2 regions of the Metapseudomonas phytobenefica genome follow, and region 1 is predicted to be linked to the other one. Evidence: predicted binding sites of a transcription regulator. Region 1 holds the regulator's gene; the other holds the start of a gene.
The links. Region 1 encodes FliA, which starts transcription of late flagellar genes. Its sites were predicted from a motif close to CTAAAGTTTNNNNNNNNNNNGCCGNTAA; they were not measured.
Positions count from the first base shown of each region.

Region 2: the regulator FliA is predicted to act here: its motif matches at 2,160-2,187, upstream of ACFW0B_RS13405 (flagellar protein MotY).

Region 1 covers NZ_JBHZGM010000008.1:91,818-100,216, reverse strand. The annotation lists gene ACFW0B_RS09410 (flagellar motor protein) at 1-431, opposite strand, end outside; gene ACFW0B_RS09405 (protein-glutamate methylesterase/protein-glutamine glutaminase) at 448-1,560, opposite strand; gene ACFW0B_RS09400 (chemotaxis protein CheA) at 1,605-3,815, opposite strand; gene ACFW0B_RS09395 (protein phosphatase CheZ) at 3,830-4,618, opposite strand; gene ACFW0B_RS09390 (chemotaxis response regulator CheY) at 4,639-5,013, opposite strand; gene fliA (RNA polymerase sigma factor FliA) at 5,097-5,843, opposite strand; gene fleN (flagellar synthesis regulator FleN) at 5,840-6,673, opposite strand; gene flhF (flagellar biosynthesis protein FlhF) at 6,749-8,098, opposite strand; gene flhA (flagellar biosynthesis protein FlhA) at 8,114-8,399, opposite strand, start outside.
Region 2 covers NZ_JBHZGM010000014.1:89,446-96,586, reverse strand. The annotation lists gene ACFW0B_RS13420 (peroxiredoxin) at 1-121, shown strand, start outside; gene rnt (ribonuclease T) at 339-1,013, opposite strand; gene pyrC (dihydroorotase) at 1,010-2,056, opposite strand; gene ACFW0B_RS13405 (flagellar protein MotY) at 2,224-3,210, shown strand; gene ACFW0B_RS13400 (argininosuccinate synthase) at 3,340-4,557, shown strand; gene gloA (lactoylglutathione lyase) at 4,632-5,024, shown strand; gene modB (molybdate ABC transporter permease subunit) at 5,163-5,849, shown strand; gene modC (molybdenum ABC transporter ATP-binding protein) at 5,853-6,938, shown strand; gene ACFW0B_RS13380 (sensor domain-containing diguanylate cyclase) at 7,137-7,141, opposite strand, start outside.

The DNA.
Region 1 (8,399 bases):
TTGGCGGCCGAAAGATCGCGGCCTTCCTGGGTGAAGAGGTCGACTTCGAGGATGCTGCGGATGGACTCCGGCTCGGCGCCATCCACCAGCAGTTGCAGGCCCTTGCGGGCGAAGGGATCGGGCTCGCCGTCCGCTACCGGTTCCAGGCCCAACAGGCCTTCCTTGCGCGCGGTCATGCTCCAGTTGACCACGCGGGTGATGCCGCCGGGGAGGTCCACCTGGGGCGGCAAGAGAATCCAGCGGATGATGCCCAGGGCGCGCTTGAAGACGCTCATCGGCGTCTGCAGGAATGCCGCGCCCAGGGTGCCGCCCAGGACGATCAGCGCCGCCGGCCCGTTGAGCAGGGCCGTGACGTGGCCGCCTTCGAGGTAGTTGCCGCCGATGATGGCGACGAAGGCCAGGATTACCCCGATGAGGCTCAGTACGTCCATTACCTGGGTTTCTCCATTACATGCAGGCCTCGACCAGGTGGCGACCGATGTCGTCCAGGCTATAGACGGCGTCGGCCAGGTTGGCCTTCACCACCGCCATGGGCATGCCGTAGATCACGCAGCTGGCCTCGTCCTGGGCCCAGACCTGGCTGCCGCCCTGCTTCAGCAGGCGCGCGCCTTCACGGCCGTCGGCGCCCATGCCGGTCAGCACCACTGCGAGGACCTTGTCGTTGTACGACTTGGCCGCCGAGCCGAAGGTGATGTCCACGCAGGGCTTGTAGTTGAGGCGCTCGTCGCCGGGCAGGATGCGGATCACGCCACGGGCGTCGACCATCATCTGCTTGCCGCCGGGCGCCAGCAGGGCCAGGCCCGGACGCAGCACGTCGCCGTCCTCGGCTTCCTTGACGGAAATCCGACAGAGCTTGTCCAGGCGCTCGGCGAAGGCCTTGGTGAAGGCCGCCGGCATGTGCTGGATCAGCACCAGCGGCGCCGGGAAATTGGCCGGCAGTTGCGTGAGCACGCGTTGCAGGGCAACCGGCCCGCCAGTGGAGGTGCCGATGGCTACCAGCCGGTAGGCCTTACGCTTTGGAGCGGCGGAGCTGGCCGGGGCCGCCGGTGCGGCAGGGCTTGGCTGGGTCGGGACCTGGGCCGGACGCACCGGGGCGCTGCTGGCCGGCGTCGGGCTCGGAAAGGCTGATTGCGCCGGGGCGCTGAAAGCACTGTAGCGGCGGTTGCTGCGGGCGATGCTGTGCACCTTCTCGCAGAGCAGTTGCTTGACCTTCTCGGGAGTGCGCGAGATGTCCTCGAAGTTCTTCGGCAGGAAGTCCACCGCACCGGCATCCAGGGCATCGAGGGTGACGCGGGCGCCTTCGTGGGTCAGCGAGGAGAACATCAGGACCGGCGTCGGGCAGCGCTGCATGATGTGCCGCACCGCGGTGATGCCATCCATCATCGGCATCTCGTAGTCCATGGTGATGACGTCGGGCTTGAGCGCCAGCGCCTGGTCAATGCCTTCACGGCCATTGGTGGCGGTACCCACCACCTGGATATTGGGGTCGGAAGAAAGGATTTCCGTGACACGGCGGCGGAAGAACCCGGAGTCATCCACCACCAGAACCTTGACTGCCATAAGAAAAAAGCTCCTAGCGGGCGGCCATTGCCGGCCGCCCCAGATCAACCACGGCGTGCGTAATGCTTGAGCATGCTCGGCACATCGAGGATCAGCGCGATACGGCCGTCACCGGTGATGGTGGCGCCGGACATGCCCGGCGTGCCCTGGAGCATCTTGCCCAGCGGCTTGATCACCACTTCCTCCTGGCCCACCAGCTGGTCGACCACGAAGCCGATGCGCTGGGTACCCACGGAGAGAATCACCACATGCCCCTCGCCCTGCTCTTCCACCGCTGCGTCACGCACCAGCCAGCGCTTGAGGTAGAACAGCGGCAAGGCCTTGTCGCGGACGATCACCACTTCCTGGCCATCCACCACGTTGGTGCGGGACAGGTCGAGGTGGAAGATCTCGTTGACGTTGACCAGCGGGAAGGCGAAGGCCTGGTTGCCCAGCATCACCATCAGGGTCGGCATGATCGCCAGGGTCAGCGGGACCTTGATGACGATCTTCGAGCCCGCACCCTTCTGCGAGAACACGTTCACCGTGCCGTTGAGCTGGGAGATCTTGGTCTTCACCACGTCCATGCCGACACCACGGCCGGACACGTCGGATATCTCGGTCTTGGTCGAAAAGCCCGGGGCGAAGATCAGGTTGTAGCACTCCAGCTCGGTCAGGCGTTCGGCGGCGTCCTTGTCCAGCAGGCCCTTCTCCACCGCCTTGGCGCGCAGCACGGCTGCGTCCATGCCCTTGCCGTCGTCGGTGATCATCAGGAGGATGTGGTCGCCTTCCTGCTCGGCGGAAAGCACCACGCGGCCGGTACGTGGCTTGCCGGCGGCCTCGCGCTCGTCCGGGGACTCGATGCCGTGGTCGACGGCGTTGCGCACCAGGTGCACCAGCGGGTCGGCCAGGGCCTCGACCAGGTTCTTGTCCAGGTCAGTGTCCTCGCCCACCAGCTCGAGGTTGATTTCTTTCTTCAGGTTGCGCGCCAGGTCGCGGACCAGGCGCGGGAAGCGGCCGAAGACTTTCTTGATCGGCTGCATCCGCGTTTTCATCACCGCGGTCTGCAGGTCGGCGGTGACCACGTCCAGGTTGGACACGGCCTTGGCCATGGCTTCATCGCCGCTGTTGGCGCCCAGGCGCACCAGGCGGTTACGCACCAGCACCAGTTCGCCGACCATGTTCATGATCTCGTCCAGGCGCGCGGTATCCACCCGTACGGTGGTTTCCGCCTCGCTGGCCACGGCCGCGCCAGCCACGCCGTTGCCGGCAGCCGGTGCCGCAGCCTGGCGCGGTGCGCGAGCAGGTTCTGCCTTGGGCGCCGGAGCCGGAGCCGGACTACTCGCCACAGGCGCGGGGAACGGCTCTTCGCTGGCGCCGCTGAACTTGCCTTTGCCGTGCAGCTGGTCAAGCAGCGCTTCGAATTCGTCGTCGGTGATGTGTTCGTCATTGCCAGCGGGGGCGACCGGAGCGGCAGGCGCCACGGGTTCAGCCGGGGCGCTGGCAGCCGCTTCCACGGCGCCGTTGAACTTGCCCTTGCCGTGCAACTGGTCGAGCAGCGCTTCGAACTCGTCATCGGAAATTTCGTCACCCGCACCAGCACCGACCAGCGCCGGTGCCGAGGCCGACGCATGGGCAGCGACGGCAGCTTCCGGCTCCACGGCGCCGGCGAACTTGCCCTTGCCGTGCAACTGGTCGAGCAGCGCTTCGAACTCGTCGTCGGTGATTTCATCAGCGGCAGCGGCGACCGGTTCGGCAACCTTGCCAGCGACGTCACCCAGCGCATCGAGCAGCTGCTCGAACTCGCTGTCGGTGATGTCGGCGGTCGCTGCGATGGGGGCCGGTGCTTCGACGGGCGCGGCAGCTACGGGGGCAGGCGCGGCACCGGCCGGCTCGGCCAGACGCGACAGCGCGGCCAGCAGCTCCGGCGTGGCGGGCGTCGGTTCGCTGCGCTCGCGCACCTCGCTGAACATCTCGTTGACCGTATCCAGGGCCTGCAGCACCACGTCCATCAGTTCGGCATCCACGCGGCGTTCGCCCTTGCGCAGGATGTCGAAGACGTTCTCGGCGATGTGGCAGCACTCCACCAGCGCATTGAGCTGGAGGAAGCCGGCGCCGCCCTTCACGGTATGGAAACCACGGAAAATCGCGTTGAGCAGGTCCATGTCGTCCGGGCGGCTTTCCAGCTCGACCAGCTGCTCGGACAGTTGCTCCAGAATCTCGCCGGCCTCTACCAGGAAGTCCTGGAGGATTTCTTCATCGGCGTCGAAGCTCATAAGTGGAGTGCTCCCTAGAATCCAAGGCTGGATAGCAGATCGTCGACGTCGTCCTGTCCGGACACCACGTCTTCACGTATATCGGCATGGATCTGCGGACCTTCACCCCTCGAAGGATTTTTTTGTTGCTCCAGCTCGGCGCGCAACGTGGCATGGTCGTGCTCGATGCCGGCGTAGCGATCCACCTGGCTGGCCATCAGCACCAGCTTGACGAGGTTGCTCTCCACTTCGGTGACCAGCTGGATCACGCGCTTGATGACCTGGCCGGTGAGGTCCTGGTAATCCTGGGCCAGCAGGATGTCGTTCAGCTTGCCCGACAGGGCGCTGGTATCGCGCTGGCTGCGGGAGAGGAACTGCTCGATGCGGCGGGCCAGGTCGCGGAACCCGTCCGCGCCGATTTCCCGGCGCATGAAGCGGCCCCACTCCTCGCCCAGCTGCTGGGCTTCGTCACTCAGGCCGCCCAGCAACGGCGCGCTTTCCTCCACCAGGTCCATGGTGCGGTTGGCGGCCCTCTCGGTCATCTGCACCACATAGGACAGGCGATCGGTCGCGTCGGCGATCTGCGACATTTCCTGGGCGTGGGGCAGATGCGGGTCGATCTGGAAGTTGACGATGGCGTTGTGCAGCTCACGGGTGAGCTTGCCGACTTCCTGGTAGAGGCCGCGGTCACGGACGTGATTGAGTTCGTGGATGAGTTGCACGGCGTCGGCGAAGTTGCCTCTCTCGAGGCTGTCCACCAATTCGCGCGCACGGTCTTTCAGGGTCGACTCGAAGTCTCCCAGCAGGTGTTCATTCTGGTCCATGGTGCCCCCGCGGCTGGCATTCAGCCGTTGACCCGCTCGAAGATCTTCTCGATTTTTTCTTTCAGGACCTGGGCGGTGAAAGGCTTGACCACATAGCCGTTCACACCGGCCTGGGCCGCCTCGATGATCTGGTCGCGCTTGGCTTCGGCGGTCACCATCAGGACCGGCAGGTGCTTCAGACGCTCGTCGGCACGCACGGCGCGCAGCAGGTCGATGCCGGTCATGCCGGGCATGTTCCAGTCGGTCACGAGGAAATCGAAATTGCCGCTGTGCAGCATCGGCAGGGCCGTGGTGCCGTCGTCGGCTTCGGCGGTATTGGTGAAACCCAAGTCGCGCAAGAGGTTCTTGATGATGCGTCTCATCGTCGAGAAATCGTCAACGATGAGGATTTTCATGTTCTTGTCCAAGTCGACCTCCGTACAGTCTCAAACGCCCCTCTTGCCGGGTGCGCCGTTCAAATCTGGAATCGGTATGCCGTTCAGCGCGCGCGCCAGTCGCCAAGCCGGGCGCGCAGGCGTGCCGCGCACTGGCTATGCAACTGGCTGACCCGCGATTCGCTGACCCCCAGCACTTCACCGATTTCCTTCAAGTTCAGTTCTTCGTCGTAATACAGCGCCAGCACCAGGCGCTCACGCTCGGGCAGGTTCGCGATGGCATCGGCCAGCGCGGCCTGGAAGCGTTCTTCTTCCAGATCATGGGAAGGTGAGGAATGGGTGACACCGGCGTCCTCGCGCAGACCGTCCTGCTCACCGTCCTGCATCAGGTCATCGAAGCTGAACAGGCGGCTGCCCAAGGTGTCGCTCAGGATGCCGTAGTAGTCTTCGAGACTCAATCCAAGTTCGGCAGCAACTTCCTGATCTTTAGCGTCACGTCCAGTTCTCGCCTCGATGGCGCGGATGGCGTCGCTCACCATGCGCGTATTACGGTGCACCGAACGCGGCGCCCAGTCGCCCTTGCGGACTTCGTCGAGCATGGCCCCGCGGATGCGGATGCCGGCGTAGGTCTCGAAGCTGGCGCCCTTGCTGCCGTCGTATTTCTTCGAGGCTTCGAGCAGGCCGATCATCCCGGACTGCATCAGGTCTTCCACCTGCACGCTGGCCGGCAGGCGCGCCAGCAGGTGATAGGCGATGCGCTTGACCAGGGGGGCATAGCGTTCGATCAACTGGTGTTGCGAATCCCGTGCCTGGGCCTTGCCGTACATACGCAGTCCAGTGGCAGGTGTCATACGGGGCTTTCCGTGGAGGGCTGCTTGACCAGCCGCTCGACGAAGAACTCCAGATGGCCCCGCGGATTGGCCGGCAGCGGCCAGCTGTCGACCTTCTGCGCGATGGCCTTGAAGGCCAGCGAGCACTTCGAACGCGGAAAGGCCTCATAGACCGCGCGCTGCTTCTGCACGGCCTTGCGCACCGACTCGTCGTACGGAATGGCGCCCACGTACTGCAGGGCAACGTCGAGGAAGCGGTCGGTGACCTTGGTCAGCTTGGCGAACAGGTTGCGCCCTTCCTGCGGGCTGTGGGCCATGTTGGCCAGCACGCGGAAGCGGCTCATGCCGTAGTCGCGGTTGAGCAGCTTGATCAGCGCGTAGGCGTCGGTGATGGAGGTCGGTTCGTCGCAGACCACCACAATCACTTCCTGGGCCGCACGGACGAAGCTGACCACCGAATCGCCGATGCCGGCAGCAGTGTCGATCACCAGTACGTCGAGGTTGTCGCTGATTTCGCTGAATGCCTGGATCAGGCCGGCGTGCTGCATGGGCGAAAGCTGCACCATGCTCTGGGTGCCGGAGGCGGCGGGGACGATGCGGATGCCCCCCGGCCCCTGCAACAGCACGTCGCGCAGGTCGCATTCGCCATTGATCACATCAGCCAGTGTGCGCTTGGCGGTGAGGCCGAGCAGGACGTCGACGTTGGCGAGCCCCAGGTCGGCGTCCAACAACATGACGCGGCGGCCGAGGTCGGCCAGTGCCAGCGAAAGGTTCACCGACACGTTGGTCTTGCCGACGCCGCCCTTGCCGCCGGTCACCGCGATCACCTGTACGGGATGCATACTACCCATTTCAAATACCTTGCCTTAGGTCGACTGGGCCATTTGGCTGTCCAGCACCGCCCCTCCGGGCGGCTTACACATTCTTCAACCGGCGCGCCGCGCCGGATTCTGATAAAGCCCGGCGAACAGGTCGGCCATGGCTTCTTCACTCGGATCTTCCGGGGCCTGCAGGCTGACCGCCCGGCTCACCAGCTGGTGGCTGCGGGGAACCTGCAGATCATCCGGGATTCGCGGGCCGTCGGCCAGATAGGCTACCGGGAGATGCTGGCCGATAGCCAGTCCCAGGACCTCGCCCAGGCTGGCCGCCTCGTCCGCCTTGGTGATGATGCAACCGGCCAGGCCGCAACGCTTGTAGCTGTGATAGGCCGCCTTGAGCACCTGGCTCTGGCTGGTGGCCGCCATCACCAGGTAATTCTTCGCGTTTATCGCCCGGCTGGCCAGCGCTTCGAGCTGCATGGCCAGGGCCGGATCGTTGGTGGGCAGACCAGCGGTATCGATCAGCACCACGCGCTTGCGCGCCAGCGGGGCGACGGCCTGGGTCAGGGACTGGCCCGGATCGACCAGGGTCACCGGCACATCGAGGATGCGACCGAGGGTCTTGATCTGCTCCTGGGCGCCAATGCGGAAACTGTCCATGCTCACCAGGGCGACGTTCTGCGCGCCGTACTTGAGCACGTAGCGGGCAGCCAGCTTGGCCAGGGTGGTGGTCTTGCCCATGCCGGCCGGGCCGACCAGGGCGATCACGCCGCCCTCTTCCAACGGCTCGACCTGCGGGGTGCGGATGGCGTGGGCGAAGTGCGCCAGGAGCATGCGCCAGGCCTGGCGCGGATCACTGACCTTGTCCACCTTGTCCAGCAGCGCGCGGGCCAGTTCGGCCGGCAGCCCCATGCGTTGCAGGCGGCGCCAGAGGCTGGCCTGCTGCGGACGGCGGCTCTGCATCTGGCTCCAGGCGATGGAGCCCAGCTGCACTTCGATCAATTCACGCAGGCCACTCAGTTCGAAGCGCATGGCGTCCAGGGCGGCCTGGTCCACGCCGGCGGGTTTCGGCGCGCTCACCGGCTCCACCGGACGCGAAACGCCGCGGGGACGATCCAGAGCGGCGGCCAGGGCGGACTCCGGCAGTTCCGGTTCGATGGCGGTCAGTGGCTGGCCGGCGAACAATTGACGGTCCTTGCCGGCATCGGCGATGGCCCGGGTGGTCAGTTCGGCCTGGGCTTCGGCGATGCGCGCCTGGGTCTTGCGCAGTTCGGCTTCGAGGGCCGGGTTCGGCCTGCTCGGGGCCGGCGCGGGCAGCGGGTAGTCCAGCGCCGCGGTCAGCTCGACACCGCCGGCAACCCGACGATTACCGATGATGGCGGCATCCGCGCCCAGTTCATCACGCACCAACTTCATGGCTTGACGCATATCGGCGGCGAAGAAACGTTTGACCTGCATGGTCCTTGACCTCGGTTAGTTCTGCCCCACAGTCGCGACTATGGTGACCTGCTTGTTGTCCGGTATTTCCTGGTAGGCCAGTACGTGCATGGTTGGCACGGCGAGCCTGGCAAAGCGCGACATCATCGCCCGGATCGGCCCGGCCACCAGCAGGATCGCCTGCTTGCCGAGCATTTCCTGGCGCTGCGCCGCTTCCACCAGGGAACGTTGCAGCTTCTCGGCCATTCCGGGTTCGAGGAGAACGCCATCTTCCGAACCCTGTCCGGCCTTCTGCAGGCTATTGAGCAATATCTGTTCCAAC
Region 2 (7,141 bases), on a different contig from region 1:
GCAGTTCACCGAAGAGCACGGCGAAGTCTGCCCGGCCAACTGGAAGAAGGGTGACAAGGGCATGACCGCTTCTCCGGAAGGTGTTGCCAAGTACCTGGCTGAAAACGCTTCCAGCCTGTAAGAGCCTGGCCACGATCTGCTGCGCGTCGGAATAGCTGCGTTGAAAATGGCCTCGGGCTGCTCATTTACAGCTCGTAAACTCCGCGTCCTCGGCCATTTTCGCCTTGCTCTTCTCTAGCTCGCGAGATCGTGACTCAGGCTACGGCCCCCAGGCACAAAAAAGCCCCGGCGATTGCCGGGGCTTTTTTGTGTCTGGCTCCTGCGAGTGACGTTCGAGGTCATTCCTCGTCGTCGATCCAGCCGCCCATCTCCTTCCAGCGGTTGACGATGCCGCAGAACAGCTCGGCGGTCTTCTCGGTGTCGTAACGCGCCGAGTGTGCTTCGCGGCCGTCGAAGTCGATGCCGGCGGCCTGGCAGGCCTTGGCCAGTACGGTCTGGCCGTAGGCGAGGCCGGCAAGCGTCGCGGTGTCGAAGCTGGAGAAGGGGTGGAAGGGATTGCGCTTGATGCCGGTCCGGTTCACCGCGGCATTGAGGAAGCCGAGGTCGAAGCTGGCGTTGTGGCCGACCAGGATGGCGCGTTTGCAGCCGTTGGCTTTGATCGACTTGCGCAGGCCGCGGAAGATTTCCGTCAGCGCGTGTTCCTCGCTCACCGCCATGCGCAGCGGGTGGTCCAGCTTGATCCCGGTGAACTCCAGCGCAGCCTGTTCGATGTTGGCGCCTTCGAACGGCTCGATGCGGAAGAAGTGAGTGTGGTCCGGATAGAGGAAGCCCTGTTCATCCATGGCGACGGTGGTCGCCGCGATTTCCAGCAGGGCGTCGGTGGCGGCGTTGAATCCGCCGGTTTCCACGTCCACCACGACCGGCAGGTAGCCACGGAAGCGCGCCGCCATCGGGTGGCGCGGGCCGGACGGCAGGCTGCCGTCCAGTTCGTCGTCGTAAAGGTCTTCGCTCACGCTTGCTCCTCCAGCAGACGCCAGCGCAGTTTCTCGCCGGCGCGCAGCGGTACTACGGCCTGCTCGCCCAGCGGCAGGGTGGCCGGGGCGGTCCATTCCTCGCGCACCAGGGTGATGCGGTCGGTGTTGCGCGGCAGACCGTAGAAGTCCGGCCCGTTGCAGCTGGCGAAGGCCTCGAGCTTGTCCAGTGCATTGCGCTGTTCGAAGGCTTCGGCGTACAGCTCGATGGCCGCATAGGCGCTGTAGCAGCCGGCGCAGCCGCAGGCGGCTTCCTTGGCGTGCTTGGCGTGGGGCGCCGAGTCGGTGCCGAGGAAGAACTTGGCGCTACCGCTGGTGGCGGCGTCCAGCAGGGCTTCCTGGTGCACGTTGCGCTTGAGGATCGGCAGGCAATAGAAGTGTGGGCGAATGCCGCCGACCAGCATGTGGTTGCGGTTGTACAGCAGGTGATGGGCGGTGATGGTGGCGCCGACGTTGGCCGGGGCCGACTGCACGAACTGCACCGCATCGCCGGTGGTGATGTGCTCGAACACCAGCTTCAGGGTCGGGAAGCGCTGGACCACGCGGGACAGGTGCTCGTCGATGAACACCTTCTCGCGGTCGAACACGTCGATCTCGCCACGGGTCACTTCACCGTGGACCAGCAGCAGCATGCCCACTTCGGCCATGGCTTCGAGGGTCGGGAAGATCTTGTCGATGCTGGTGACGCCGGAGTCCGAGTTGGTGGTGGCGCCGGCCGGGTAGAGCTTGGCGGCGTGGACGAAGCCGGAAGCCTTGGCCGCGCGGATGTCTTCCGCGGTGGTGCGATCGGTGAGGTAGAGCACCATCAGCGGCTCGAAGCGGCTGCCGGCCGGACGGGCAGCGAGGATGCGCTGGCGATAGGCGTCGGCTTCTTCGGCATTGCGCACCGGGGGCACCAGGTTGGGCATGATGATGGCGCGGCCGAAGGTGCGGGCGGCATCGGCGACGGTATGGGCCAGCACGGCACCATCGCGCAGATGGATGTGCCAGTCGTCGGGACGCAGGAGGGTCAAACGGTCGGACATGAGGGGTTTCCAGGCGGGCAGAACTGGGCCGCCATGCTACCGGAAAAGCCCTTCCGGGGCACGCAGGGCAGGAGCCGGCGGCAGCCTCGCAGGCAAATCCGTGCTCAAGTTTTTCCGCCTGGCACCGATATCCAGCAGGAACGCCGCAATTCCCCGTGGAGCCCGCCGTGCGCCAGCGCTATCTCGTCTTCCTGAGCTTGTTCGCCAGCCTGCCGGCCATGGCCATTACTTTCCAGACGCGCCTGGAGAAGGTGGAGTGGAAAGTCGAGGGGGACAAGTTCGAATGCCGCCTGTCGCAGCCCATCACCGGTTTCGGTGCGGGGGAATTCGTGCGCCGCGCCGGCGAGCAGGCCACCTTCCGCCTGCAGGCGCGCGAGCGCTGGATGGGCGCCGGCTCGGCGACGCTGCTGGCGGCGGCGGCGCCTTGGCAACCGGGGAGGGGAGACATCAACCTCGGTGTGGTCAGCGTCGGCGGCGGTGAAGTGCCGTTCAACAGTTCCCAGCAGCAGGCCGGGCGTCTGCTCACCGGCCTGCTGGAAGGGCGCAGCCCGCTGGTTCGTCACCGCACCCTGCAGGGCGGCGATGTCATGGAGGTGCGCCTGCTGCCGGTGAAGTTCAGCCAGGCCTACGAGGATTACCTGGCCTGCACCGCCAAGCTGCTGCCGGTGAACTTCGACCAGGTCAAGCATGTGCAGGTCGGCTTTCCGGGCGGTGGCATGGAGCTCGACGAGATGGCGCGGGCGAAGCTGGAAATCATGCTCGACTTCATCAAGGCCGATCCCAGCGTCAATCACATCGAAATCGACGGTCACTCCGACAACAGCGGCAACCGTCTGACCAACCGCGACCTGTCGCGCCGCCGCGCCCTGGCGGTGTTCGACTACTTCAAGGCCAATGGCTTCCCCGAAGCACAGATGGTCATGCGTTTCCATGGTGAGCGTTACCCGTTGGCGCCGAACAACAGCCCGGCCAACCGGGCGAAGAACCGTCGCGCCACTGTGCAGCTGTCCCGCGTCGACCTGCCCGTGGAAGCGCCTGCCGCCGCGCCGGATGCAGCGCCAGCCCCGGCTCCGGCGGAGGCGCCGGCCGCACCGGCCAGCGGGCCTGGTGTCCAGGGCGCTGCTGCCAATCCCTCGCCGCGAACCGGGTCGTGATCCCGCCGTTCGTCGCGCGGCTGACAGAAACTGTCGCCTCGTCGTCATAAGCTGTCGCGACACTGTAATTTGGCCGCCAGGGTCAGTAGAATCACGGGTTTTTCGTACAACCCCCGTGGAGTTGATGGCATGGCGGACGTGAAGAAGGTTGTCCTGGCTTATTCCGGTGGCCTGGACACCTCGGTGATCCTCAAGTGGCTGCAAGATACCTATAACTGTGAAGTGGTGACCTTCACCGCCGACCTCGGCCAGGGCGAGGAGGTCGAACCGGCCCGCGCCAAGGCTCAGGCATTGGGCGTCAAGGAAATCTACATCGATGACCTGCGCGAAGAATTCGTTCGCGACTTCGTATTCCCGATGTTCCGCGCCAACACCATCTATGAAGGCGAGTACCTGCTGGGTACCTCCATCGCCCGTCCGCTGATCGCCAAGCGCCTGATCGAAATCGCCAACGAGACCGGCGCCGACGCCATCTCCCACGGCGCCACCGGCAAGGGCAACGACCAGGTGCGCTTCGAGCTGGGCGCCTACGCCCTCAAGCCGGGCGTGAAAGTGATCGCCCCCTGGCGCGAGTGGGACCTGCTGTCCCGCGAGAAGCTGATGGACTACGCCGAGAAGCACGGTATCCCGATCGAGCGCCACGGCAAGAAGAAGTCCCCGTATTCCATGGATGCCAACCTGCTGCACATCTCCTATGAGGGCGGCGTGCTGGAAGACACCTGGACCGAGCACGAAGAGGACATGTGGCGCTGGACCAAGTCCCCGGAAGCCGCACCGAATACCCCGACCTACATCGAGCTGACCTACCGCGCGGGCGACATCGTCGCCATCGACGGCAAGGACATGACCCCGGCGCAGGTGCTGACCGAGCTGAACCGCATCGGCGGCGAGAACGGCATCGGCCGCCTCGACATCGTCGAGAACCGCTATGTCGGCATGAAATCCCGCGGCTGCTACGAGACCCCCGGCGGCACCATCATGCTCAAGGCCCACCGCGCCATCGAGTCCATCACCCTGGACCGCGAAGTGGCCCACCTGAAAGACGAGCTGATGCCCAAGTACGCCAGCCTGATCTATACCGGCTACTGGTGGAGCCCGGAGCGTCTGATGCTGCAGCAGATGATCGACGCCTCCCAGGTCAACGTGAACGGCGTGGTACGCCTGAAGCTGTACAAGGGCAACGTCATCGTGGTCGGCCGCAAGTCCGACGACTCCCTGTTCGACGCCAACATCGCCACCTTCGAGGACGATGCCGGCGCCTACAACCAGGCTGACGCTGCTGGCTTCATCAAGCTCAACGCCCTGCGCATGCGCATCGCCGCTGGCAAGGGTCGCAAGCTGTTCTGATAAGCTGAACGCCTGTGCCAGACGAACCCCGGCCACGAGCCGGGGTTCTGCTTTTCTAGAAGAGGAAAAACCTGATGAGACTGCTGCATACCATGCTGCGAGTTGGCGACCTGGACAAATCCATCGCCTTCTACACCGAAGTGCTGGGCATGACCCTGCTGCGCCGCAAGGACTACCCGGACGGCCAGTTCACCCTCGCATTCGTCGGCTACGGCGACGAGGCCCACAACAGTGTGATCGAGCTGACCTACAACTGGGGTGTGGACAAGTACGATCTGGGCAACGCCTACGGCCACATTGCCCTGGAAGTGGACGATGTCTACAAGGCCTGCGAAGACATCCGTGCCCGCGGTGGCAAGATCACCCGCGAGCCGGGGCCGATGAAGCATGGCACCAGTATCCTGGCCTTTGTGGAAGACCCCGACGGTTACAAGATCGAACTGCTGTCCCCCTCGCGCAACGACTGACGTTCAAGGCCGGGGTGAAGCCGGGGCGCGGCGATCGTTCCGGCTTCCTGCACCGGGGGCGACGTCCTGATTCTGGCCGGTCGTCGGGCTTCGCTATATAGTTCACTACACAGCGAAAACTGAGCATTCGGCCACCCCATGAGCTTCCCCCTCGACCGCACCGACCTGGCCGCCATCTGGCTGACTCTCGAACTGGCGACCCTGACCACTGTGCTCCTGCTCGTGGTGGGTACGCCCATCGCCTGGTGGCTGGCACGCACCCGTTCTCGCCTGAAAGGGCCGGTGGCGGCCGTGGTCGCCCTGCCGCTGGTGCTGCCGCCCACTGTCATCGGCTTCTATCTGCTGGTGAGCATGGGGCCCCACGGCTTCATCGGCCAGTTCACCCAGAGCCTTGGCCTGGGCACCTTGCCTTTCACCTTCGCCGGCCTCGTCGTGGGGTCGGTGATCTATTCCATGCCCTTCGTGGTGCAACCCCTGCAGAACGCCTTCACCGCCATCGGCGCGCGTCCGCTGGAGGTGGCTGCGACCCTGCGCGCAAGCCCCTGGGACACCTTCTTCTCGGTGGTGCTGCCCCTGGCCAGACCGGGCTTCGTCACCGCCTCGATCCTCGGCTTCGCCCACACCGTGGGCGAGTTCGGCGTGGTGCTGATGATCGGCGGCAACATCCCGGAGAAGACCCGTGTGGTCTCGGTGCAGATCTTCGATCACGTCGAAGCCATGGAATACGCCCAGGCCCATTGGCTGGCTGGTGGCATGCTGCTGTTCTCCTTCCTCATCCTGCTGGCACTGAACACCAGCCGACGCCTGAAACCTGGTTGGAGCTGAGCCATGCAACAGATTCGCGCGCGCTTCAACCTGCGCCACCCCGACTTCCTCCTGGAGGCTGATCTGCTCCTGCCGGGGCGCGGCGTCAGCGCCCTGTTCGGCCATTCCGGTTCGGGCAAGACCAGCCTCCTGCGCTGCATCGCCGGCCTGGAACGGGCCGCCGAAGGCTTCCTGGAGGTGAATGGCGAAATCTGGCAGGACAGCGCCCGGGGCCATTTCCTAGCCACCCACAAGCGGCCGCTGGGCTATGTGTTCCAGGAGGCCAGCCTGTTCGAACACCTCTCGGTGCGACGCAACCTGGAGTTCGGCAAGCGGCGTATTCCCGCGCAGGATCGCCGGGTGGAACTGGACCACGCGGTGGAATTGCTGGGTATCAGTCATCTGCTGGAACGCATGCCGGGCCGCCTGTCCGGCGGCGAACGCCAGCGCGTCGGCATCGCCCGCGCCCTGCTGACCAGCCCGCGCCTGCTGCTGATGGACGAACCCCTGGCGGCGCTGGATCTCAAGCGCAAGGGTGAAATCCTCCCCTATCTGGAGCGCCTGCATGACGAACTGGATATTCCGCTGCTCTACGTCAGTCATTCGCCCGATGAAGTGGCGCGCCTGGCCGATCACCTGGTGTTGCTGGACAACGGCCGGGTGCTGGCCAGCGGACCGCTCGACCAGACCCTGTCGCGCCTCGACCTGCCCATCGCCCAGGAAGACGACGCGGGCGTGGTGATCGAAGGCCGCGTACAGGGATTCGATCCGCGCTACCAGTTGCTGACCCTGGCGCTGCCCGGCAGCTCGCTGAGCGTGCGGGTGGCCCATTCTCCGGTTGCCGAAGGCCGTGCGCTGCGCTTCCGGGTGCTGGCGCGGGACGTCAGCCTGAGCCTGGAGAAACAGCGCGACAGCAGCATCCTCAATCTGCTCCCGGCGCGGGTGGTGGAAGAGTTTCCGGCCGCCAATCCGGCCCATGTTCTGGTACGCCTCGATGTGGAGGGCGTGCCCATGCTGGCGCGCATTACCCGCTTTTCCCGTGACCAGTTGGGCCTCTGTCCGGGGCAGTCGATCTGGGCGCAGATCAAGTCGGTGGCGCTGCTGGCCTGAGGTGCAGTGGATGGGCTGAAGTGGAACGCCGCCCGGCCCAAGCAGTTGCCCTCTCCCCAACCCCACTTTGCGCCCCGGCCAGAACGTTTCGCGTTCTGTCGCTCAGAGGCGCCGGAAGCAGTGCTTCCAAAAGCGCGCCTCTTCGCCCCGCCAGCGGGAGAGGGGGCTGTCCGTGCGGGCCTTCAGACCCTTACAGCATCACA